Regions from separate parts of the Microbacterium sp. NPDC091676 genome, predicted to be linked through region 2. Evidence: predicted binding sites of a transcription regulator. Region 2 holds the regulator's gene; each other region holds the start of a gene.

Region 1 (3,271 bases), on a different contig from region 2:
AAGACGGCGTTCCAGGGCGTCGCCCTCGGATGGGCGCTCCTGCCGTTGCACGTGTTCATCGGGCTCGGGCCGTGGACGGTCGTGACGACCGTGCTCATGATCATCGTCCTCGTGCTCACCGTCGTCAGTGGGATCGACTACATCGTCGCTCAGGTGCGCGGCGCCCGTCAGAGCCGATGAGCGACACGACGCCCGTCGAGGTCCTGACCGCTCTGCGCGCGCGGGGGTGGACGCTCGGCGTCGCGGAGTCGCTCACCGGTGGTGCGCTCTCCGCGGCCCTCGTCGCGGTCCCCGGGGCGTCCGCGGTGCTCCTCGGGGGCATCGTCGCCTATGCGACGCCGGTGAAGCACACGCTGCTCGCCGTCGATGACGAGCTGCTGGAGCGCCACGGACCGGTGCACGCGGAGGTCGCGCGACAGATGGCCGTCGGCGTGCGCGAGGCCGTCGCGGTCGACGGGCGTGCTGCCGACGTCGGGGTGTCCACCACCGGCATCGCGGGGCCGAACTCCCCGGATGGGCAGCCCGTGGGCACGGTTCACATCGGCGTCGTGACCCCGACGCGGAGTCGCACCGCGCAGTTCCGTTTCGCCGGCGATCGCGCGGCCGTGCGCGCGCAGTCGGTCGCGGCCGCCCTCGATGTGCTGGCCGCCGCGCTGCGGGAATAGCGACGCCCGGCGTCATGTTGATACGGGTGTGCTCACATTCAAACCACAGAGTGCAAGGGTAGATTCTGTGCAAGCCAGGAGGACTAGACTGGCCGTCTCTTCGAGGGAGACCTCGATTCACGAACTGCGGAGGAGGTTCCGATGATTCTTGTACGACAGGAGATCGGCGACGTGCTGAGGGACTTCCGTCTGCAGAAGGGGCGGACGCTCCGCCAGGTCGCGAGCAAGGCATCCGTCGCTCTCGGTTACCTCAGTGAGGTGGAGCGCGGTCAGAAGGAGGCCTCGAGCGAGATCCTCGCTTCGGTGGCGGAAGCTCTCGACGTCCCCATCTCGACGATCATGCGCGAAGTCGGGGACCGCATCTCGGTCCTCGAAGGCATCCAGGTCTTCCCCGACGTGGTCCCGGACGACCTGGTCGCCTCCGTGGAACCCGAGCTCTCGCTCCGCTGATCCCCGGAGAACTTCTTCATGCGACGCAGTGAGTTCCTGCGCGCCGTGGACGCTGAATTCGAAGCGCGCGCGTCCTCCCTGCTGAACGACCTCGTGCTCTCCGGGATGGGCGGGCGCACCGCGCTCGAAGCTCTCGACGCCGGGGTGCCCCCGCGGGACATCTGGCTCGCACTGTGCGCCGACATGGATGTGCCCGATTCCCGGCGCCACGGGGTGGGTCGCCTGGAGCCGCGCGGGCGGTGACGGGCGTGTCCCGGTGTGCGGATGTTCGACACGCCGACTTCGGCGTGGTGTCGAAAATCTGTTCGAACCGGGCGTAGTCTTCTGCACAAGTGGTCAGAAGGCTCTGATCCTCACGATCCGTGGCTCCTCGATGCAATGTCGGAGGCCCGCCGTACCGTGAGGGCCAAGCTGAAAAGCCATACGCCTTGTCGGAGAGTTCCTTCCAGCCGGAAGAGCCGCGACAGCCTACAGGCGGCAGCACACGCGCAGAAGGAGCACACCATGCCATCACCCGCCGACCGCGAGAAGTCCCTCGAGACAGCCCTCGCTCAGATCGACCGCCAGTTCGGAAAGGGCTCGGTCATGCGGCTGGGCAGCGATGAGCGGGCCCCTGTGGCCGTCATCCCCACCGGCTCCATCGCCCTCGACGTCGCCCTCGGCGTGGGAGGTCTGCCGCGTGGCCGCATCGTCGAGATCTACGGCCCGGAGTCCTCCGGTAAGACGACGCTGACGCTGCACGCAATCGCCAACGCCCAGCGGGCCGGCGGCATCGCGGCGTTCATCGATGCCGAGCACGCGCTCGACCCCGACTACGCCGCGAAGCTCGGCGTCGACATCGACGCTCTTCTCGTCTCCCAGCCCGACACGGGTGAGCAGGCGCTCGAGATCGCCGACATGCTCGTGCGTTCCGGAGCCATCGACCTCATCGTCGTGGACTCGGTGGCGGCCCTGGTGCCGCGTGCCGAGATCGAGGGCGAGATGGGCGACTCCCACGTGGGTCTCCAGGCCCGCCTCATGTCGCAGGCGCTGCGCAAGCTCACCGGTGGGCTGAACCAGACCAACACCACGATGATCTTCATCAACCAGCTGCGCGAGAAGATCGGCGTGTTCTTCGGCTCGCCCGAGACCACCGCCGGTGGTAAGGCGCTGAAGTTCTACGCCTCGGTGCGCATGGACATCCGCCGCATCGAGACGCTCAAGGACGGAACCGACGCGGTGGGTAACCGTACGCGCGTCAAGATCGTCAAGAACAAGATGGCACCGCCCTTCAAGCAGGCGGAGTTCGACATCCTCTACGGCGTCGGCATCTCCCGTGAGGGCAGCCTGATCGACTTCGGTGTCGAGCACGGGATCGTCAAGAAGTCCGGATCCTGGTACACCTACGACGGCGATCAGCTGGGCCAGGGCAAGGAGAACGCGCGGACGTTCCTGCTCAACAACGCGGACATCGCGTTGGCGATCGAGAGCCAGATCAAGCAGAAGCTCGGCATCGGCGGCCCGGCCGCGGCTCCGGGCGCTGATGAGCTGGCCGAGCGTCGCCCGGCCTGATGAGTGATCAGCGTGGGGGCGATTCCGAGCGGATCGCCCCCATCATCCCTCTCTTCGGCGGAGCTGCGCGCGCGGGGAAGTCGCCGGATGACGGGGCAGACGAGTCTGCTCCCGGTCCCGTGACACCGTCTGCATCGTCAGCGGATGCAGGCGGGGTCTGGCGCTCGACGTGGCATGAACCCGTGGCGGCGGGAGCGGGACCGGCTGACGACGGTGCGCCCAGCGCGCGCCATCCCGCTCGCGGAGCCTCGGCGCGGGCCGCTGCCACGAGCGGGAAGACGAACAGGCTGCGCGCCGTCGGCGGCGTGTCCCGATCGACGGAAGCGGACGAAGAGAGCGGCCCGTCGGCGGAGGAGATCCGAACGACGGCGGAGGAGTCGTTGGTGCGGAAGCTGCGAACGCGGTCGCTGTCGGTCTCCGAAGCTCGGCTGGTGTTGAAGGGACACGGACTCGCCACGGACGCCATCGACGACGTGATCGACGACTTCGTACGGCGTGGTTACCTCGATGACGCCGTGCTCGCGGATCTCCTCGTCACGTCCGGTGTCGAACGCAAGGGGCAGGGCCGGGTCGCCCTCTCTCGAGCGCTGTCGCAGCGAGGCATC
Region 2 (3,271 bases):
GAGGACCTCGGTCTCGACGTCCTCGTGCACGGTGAGCCGGAGCGCAACGACATGGTGCAGTACTTCGCGGAGAACCTCGACGGCTTCGCGGTCACGCAGCACGGCTGGGTGCAGTCCTACGGCTCGCGGGCCACGCGACCGTCGATCCTCTGGGGCGACGTCTCGCGTCCCGCGCCCATCACGGTCGCCTGGTCGGCGTACGCCCAGTCGCTCACGGCAAAGCACATGAAGGGGATGCTCACGGGCCCCGTCACGATCCTCGCGTGGTCCTTCGTCCGCGACGACCAGCCGCTGGGCGAGACCGCGAACCAGGTGGCGCTGGCGCTGCGCGATGAGATCGCCGACCTGGAGGCCGCGGGCATCCAAGTGATCCAGGTCGACGAGCCGGCGCTCCGGGAGCTGCTCCCGCTGAAGCAGGCCGACCAGCCGGCGTACCTCGACTGGTCGGTCGCCTCGTTCCGACTGGCCACGGGCGGCGCGGCACCGGCCACGCAGGTGCACACCCACCTCTGTTACTCGGAGTTCGGCGTCGTGATCGACGCGATCCGTGCGCTCGACGCGGACGTGACCTCCATCGAGGCGGCCCGGAGCCGCATGGAGGTCGTCGCGGACATCGCCGAGGTGGGCTTCGACCACGGCATCGGCCCCGGCGTGTACGACATCCACTCGCCGCGCGTGCCCACCGTGGAGGAGGTCGAGTCCCTGCTCCGGCGTGCGGTCGACGAGATCCCGCTCCGGCAGCTCTGGGTGAACCCGGACTGCGGTCTGAAGACCCGCGGCTACGCCGAGACCACGGCGTCGCTGCGGAACATCGTCGAGGCGACCCGACGGGTGCGCGAGGACGTGGTGGTCACCGCCTGACGCGGTCGTCCCCGGACACACGAAGGCCCTCCCGGCGCGGGAGGGCCTTCGTCGTCGTCTCTCCGACGATACGGCGTCTCAGACCGCGCGCATGACCGCGACGACCTTGCCGAGCACGACCGCCTCGTCGCCCAGGATCGGCTCGAACGCGGAGTTGCGGGGCAGCAGCCACGTGTGGCCGTCGCGACGGCGGAGCACTTTGACGGTCGCCTCGCCGTCGAGCATGGCGGCCACGATCTCGCCGTTCTCCGCCGTGTTCTGCGAGCGCACCACGACCCAGTCGCCGTCGCAGATGGCGGCGTCGATCATCGACTCCCCGGAGACCTTGAGCATGAAGAGGTCGCCCTTGCCGACGAGCTGACGGGGGAGCGGGAAGATCTCCTCGACCTGCTGATCGGCGGTGATCGGCACACCGGCGGCGATCCGCCCGACCAGCGGGACCAGGGCGGCATCGCCGACGGGGGTCGTCACATCGGCCGGGTTCTCCGTGCCCGTGCCGGGGAGGTCGATGAGGACCTCCATCGCGCGGGTCTTGCCCGGGTCGCGCCGCAGGTAGCCGCTGAGCTCGAGCTGACCGAGCTGGTGGGTGACGCTGGACAGCGACTTGAGCCCGACGGCGTCGCCGATCTCACGCATGCTCGGCGGATAGCCGTTCTGTGCGATCGAGGCCTGGATGACCTCGAGGATCGCCATCTGCTTCGGGCTGAGGTTCTTGCGACGACGGGTGCGCGGCGCCTCGGACTCGAGGGCTGAGGTGTCGCTCATGGTGCTCCTTCACTGCGTGATCCGACGTGCCGCTTCGAATGTCGGTGGCCCGTGGTGGGGTGTCCTTATCGAAACCGTATCCGAGAAAACCGCCGATCTGGAAGATCTGTTCGAGCGTGTCGGGGGATTCGCGGGGCCTGGTTTCGAAGACAGCTTGACAGATGTTCGAACTCGAAGATATCTTCGGAACGTAGCTTCGCATTCACGGCTCCCGGCCGAGTCGCGGATGCGAACGCTACGCCAACCTCCCCGGGCTCCGGCGCCGGGACAGTAAGGAGCAGACATGAGCAGCATGAGCCTCAGCACCGCGACCGCCCTTCCGGCATCGGCCCGTCCGGCCACCCGGCTGCGGATCACGGCCCGCGGTCGCCGCACGCTGCTCGCGCTCGCCTCCGTCCCGCTCGCTGCGGGCATCGCCTTCGCCGCCCTCGGCGGGGGCAGCGCGATCGCCTCCGGCGCGGACGCACCGGCCGTCTCCGTCCAGACCGTCACGGTCATGCCCGGTGACACGCTGTGGTCGATCGCGAGCAGCATCGCTCCCGACGCCGACCCGCGGGATGTCATCGGCGAGATCAGCCGGATGAACCTCCTGCGTGGTGGTGAGCTCCAGGTCGGGCAGGAGCTCGCGCTCCCGGCACGGTACACCGACTGACACGGCGGTCGAGGTCCGGCCTCCGGTCCGTGACGATCCGATCGTCACGATGACCTCGGCTCTCCGCGCTCCTCTTAAGATGGGAAGGGTGACCTTCTCCCTCAACGATCTCCCGCTCCGCGACGATCTGCGCGGACTCACCCCGTACGGCGCACCTCAGGCCCCGCTCCCGGTGGCCCTCAACGTCAACGAGAACACGCATCCTGTTCCCGACGAGGTCGCCAGCGACATCCTCGACGACATCGCGGTGGCGATCCGAGACGTGAACCGGTACCCGGACCGTGAGTTCACCACGCTGCGGGAGGCGTTCGCCGACTACCTGGGTCACGGCCTCACGCCGGAGCAGATCTGGGCGGGCAACGGATCCAACGAGGTGCTGCAGCACATCTTCCAGGCGTTCGGCGGACCGGGGCGCACGGCCTTCGGCTTCGCTCCCACGTACTCGATGTACCCGCTCATCGCGAAGGGGACCGGCGCCTCCTGGATCGCCGGCACCCGTCAGCCCGACTACACGGTCACCCCGGAGGAGGCGGCGCAGCAGGTGCGCGCGGCAGACCCCGACATCGTGATCCTCTGCTCGCCGAACAACCCGACCGGCACCCCGCTGGGGCTCGACGTCGTGGAGGCCGTCTACGAGGCGGCCCGCGGCGTCGTGATCGTCGACGAGGCCTACCAGGAGTTCGCGCCGCGGGATGCGGCGTCGGCCCTCACCCTCCTGGAAGGACGGCCGCGGCTCGCCGTCTCCCGCACCATGAGCAAGGCGTTCGCCTTCGCCGGTGCCCGCGTCGGCTACCTCGCGGCCGATCCGGCGTTCATCGATGCGCTGCGTCTCGTCCGGCTGCCGTACCACCTGAGCGCGCTGACGCAGGCGGCCGCCGTCGCCGCGCTCCGCAACGCCGACGTCATGCTCGGCATGGTGCAGGAGATCGTGGAGCAGCGGGACCGCATCACGGCGACGCTCGAAGCGCTGGGCTACACGCCGCACCTCTCGTG
Region 3 (3,271 bases), on a different contig from region 2:
GATCCTCAACAGGATCGCCGGGCGCCGGATGGTGAAGTACCCCGCGGAGTACCGCGACCGTCTGCTGGACGTGGTCGTACCGCTCACGCAGCGGCGCTTCGGGCCCGGCGTGGACGCGGGGCTGTCGTTCCCGCAGCGCATCCGCGCGGCTCTGCTGCGCGCCGATCGCCGCGACGACCTGCTCGCACTCGCCGCCTTCGAGGCCGAGACGACCTGCACCGCCGCCGTGACCTCGGCGCGCTGGTCGCGGGGAGGGCTGCAGCTGACCGTGCGCGTCCGCGTGCGTCGGAACGGCGAAGAGGCCTTCGTGTTCGAGACGGTCGACACGGCGGATCATCTGCTGTCCCTCCCGCTGTCGACGACGGAGGATCTTCCTTCGGGCCTGCTGAACGCCCGCAAGGAGCGCCGCGCCGACCGGGTCGACGTGGTCGCCCAGGACACCCCGGAGCCGGGCCAGGCCGCGGAGTCCACCGCGGGTTCGGAGCGCAAGGTCGGCGGGCGCCGACCCAAGCGCCTCGACGCGGTGCCCATCGCCGTGGACCCCATGAAGGTGTTCCGCGAGGACGGTGCGCGCGACGCCGATCTGTCGGTCGCGGTCCGCGTGGCCGGCTGGGTGTTCACCGCGCCGCTGACGGCTGCCCCGGACGTGGTCGCACACCTCGGCAGGTCGCCCCTTCTCGCGGGCCGGCGGGTCGAACTCGTGCGGAACGACGACGGCAGCCTGCGCCTGCACCGGGAATGGCCCGGAGGCGCCTGGCGCGACGCCCTGGCACGCACCGCGCGACGCGTGCGCTCCCGCCTCCGCCGCTGACAGCCCCATCCCGCCCCGCGCCCGAACTCGCGTGCCTGCGCACTGCACTCAGGCCGCGACATCGAAGCGCGCCCGTCCGCCCAGCCGCGGCGTGCGCCGCGGGTCGACCCACCGCGGCGGAAGGAACCATGCTCGGCCGGCCACACCGGAACCCTCGATGACGATCTCCCACCCGTTGTCGTGGATGCGGTGATGGCAGGTCTCGCAGAGCAGGATCCCGTTCGAGAGATCGGTCGGACCTCGATCGCGCTGCCACCAGCGGAGGTGGTGAGCCTTCGTCATCCCCGGGGGAAGCCCGCACATCGCGCACCCGCCGTCCCGTTCGGCGAGCGCCAGGCGTTGGGCTCGTGTGAAGAGGCGCTTCTCGCGACCCCAGTCGAGCACTTCGCTCGCCCCGCCGAGGACACACGGGATGATCCCCCCACCGGCAGCCAACCGCCGCGCGGCACCGATGTCGATCACCTGGTCGAGCCCGTCGATCGTCGCCGACCCGGTGCCGGCCTGGAGATCGTCGAGGGACACGCGCACGACCACCGTCGCCCCCGCGAGCGGCACCCGATCGCCCTCGCACCCGAGCACATGCCCGCAGAAGAGGGCCAGCGCATCGGCCTGGATCATCGCGACCGAGCGCCGGTCGGCGTCCGGCGACCCGGCGTCAGGCGCATCGAGGCGGGCGGCGAACACGGCGGACACGTGCCCGCGGATCGCAGTGACGACCGGCGCCGCGCTCTCGGCATCGAGCTGCGCGTGCAGGTGCACCATGCCGTCACGCTCGAAGAGGCGCAGTCCGCGCCGAGCACGCTGCTCCTCCGCCCGCGGCGCCACGCCGTCGGGGTCGAGCCACGCTTCGGCGCGGAGGACGAGCTTGCGCACCGCATCGAGCTCGAGCCCTTCGGCTGCACCGGTCAGCACGCGCTCCGCCTCGGCGATGCGCTCCACCCCCGCAGCCACGCGACAGCGATCCAGCAGAGCGACGATGAGCCCAGCCGCCGGCGCTCCAAGCGCACCCGACGCGAGCGCTTCCCGGAGGAGCGGGTACCGCGCGGGCAGCGGCGCGCCGAGCAGATCGCTCCGCGGTGACGTCGCCTCTCCCACCTTCACCAGGCGCTGCGCCTCTCCCGTCGAGATGCCCGTCACCGCGGCGATGAGCTTCGCCCCTGTGCGGTACCCGCGTTGCTTCGCCAGGCTGTCGGCCCCGAGCTCCGCGCGCGACTCCCGAGCGATGCCGGCCGCCACGTCGACGTGCAGTGCATCGAGTCGGCGCCGCAGAAATCCGATCGCGTCGGCGACGTCGACGAGCTGCGCGCGGGAGAGCTCCGGCGCATCGCCCGCGGCGCCCCATGCCTCGTCGAGGCGATCCATCGCCTCGCGCAACCCGGACATTTTCGACATGCTTCATTTTATCTCCGAGTGGCCCGACTTTCGAAGATTTGTTCTAACGGATGCCGGCATTCCGCCCGGGCCGACAGGACACCTCGTCCCCGATCCGACGCAGGCCCCCACCCGTTCACCTCATCGCATCCTCGCGTTCACGCCGCGCGCCTATCTTGAGTGCGGACGCGCGACCGCGCTCACGAAAGCAGACAATCTTTGTGCCTTCACGACAAGAACCGGTAGTGTCGCATCGACACACCTCGAAGGCGAGAAAGGGACGAACATGGCCGACAGGCAGCAGAGGCGCTGGGCGCTCATCGGATTGACGGCCGCGGCGGCGATCGCGCTCACCGGATGCACGGCGGGCGGCGACGGAGACGCGGACGGCGGCGGCAGCGACAGCGGCTCCGGGGACACCCTCATCGTCTACACGAACTCGAACAGCGACGGCCGCGGTGAGTGGATCACCGAGAAGGCGGCGGACGCGGGCATCGACATCGAGATCGTGGGCCTCGGCGGCGCCGACCTGACGAACCGCATCATCGCGGAGAAGAACAACCCCGTCGGCGACGTGGTCTTCGGCCTGAACAACATGTTCTTCGAGCAGCTCAAGACGGAAGAGGCCATCACCGCCTACGAGCCGAGCTGGAGCGGCGAGGTCCCTGCAGACGCCGGCGACCCGAAGGACGGCGCGTTCTGGCCGCTCGTGGAGCAGGCGATCGTCACGGTCTACGACGAGAACCGCATCAGCGACGCGCCCGCCGACCCCGACGACCTGTACACCGACGAGGAGTTCGCCGGCCGCTACGAGGTCAACCCTGCGCTCGGCCAGGCCACCCCGCAGCTCGTGCTCGCCAGCATGCTCACCCGTCACCTCGACGAGGACGGCGACCTCGGCGTGAGCGACGAGGGCTGGGACCTGGTGAAGTCGTACTACGCCAACGGCTCCCCCGCCGTGGAGGGCACCGACCTCTACGCCCGCATCACCCGCGACGAGGTGGACTACGGCGTGCTGCCGTCGAGCGGCATCTCCGCCCGCGACGAGGAGTACGGCACCAGCACGGGCATGATCGTCCCCGAGTACGG

What was found. Region 2 encodes LexA, which represses DNA repair genes until DNA is damaged. Its sites were predicted from a motif close to TCGAACANNTGTTCGA; they were not measured.
Region 1: a site for LexA is predicted at 1,409-1,424, ahead of recA (recombinase RecA). Genes of this name have one in related genera too.
Region 3: a site for LexA is predicted at 2,234-2,249, ahead of ACIQID_RS09405 (DUF222 domain-containing protein). Genes of this name have one in related genera too.

What each region holds. Positions count from the first base shown of each region.
Region 1 is NZ_JBIVTI010000001.1:785,989-789,259, reverse strand. Features, by position in the region: gene pgsA (CDP-diacylglycerol--glycerol-3-phosphate 3-phosphatidyltransferase) at 1-180, shown strand, start outside; gene ACIQID_RS04055 (CinA family protein) at 177-665, shown strand; gene ACIQID_RS04050 (helix-turn-helix domain-containing protein) at 807-1,115, shown strand; gene ACIQID_RS04045 (DUF3046 domain-containing protein) at 1,134-1,358, shown strand; gene recA (recombinase RecA) at 1,620-2,666, shown strand; gene ACIQID_RS04035 (regulatory protein RecX) at 3,050-3,271, shown strand, end outside.
Region 2 is NZ_JBIVTI010000002.1:34,304-37,574, reverse strand. Features, by position in the region: gene metE (5-methyltetrahydropteroyltriglutamate--homocysteine S-methyltransferase) at 1-861, shown strand, start outside; gene lexA (transcriptional repressor LexA) at 940-1,626, opposite strand; gene ACIQID_RS13245 (LysM peptidoglycan-binding domain-containing protein) at 1,910-2,278, shown strand; gene ACIQID_RS13240 (histidinol-phosphate transaminase) at 2,358-3,271, shown strand, end outside.
Region 3 is NZ_JBIVTI010000001.1:1,925,398-1,928,668, forward strand. Features, by position in the region: gene ACIQID_RS09400 (glycosyltransferase family 2 protein) at 1-811, shown strand, start outside; gene ACIQID_RS09405 (DUF222 domain-containing protein) at 860-2,203, opposite strand; gene ACIQID_RS09410 (extracellular solute-binding protein) at 2,469-3,271, shown strand, end outside.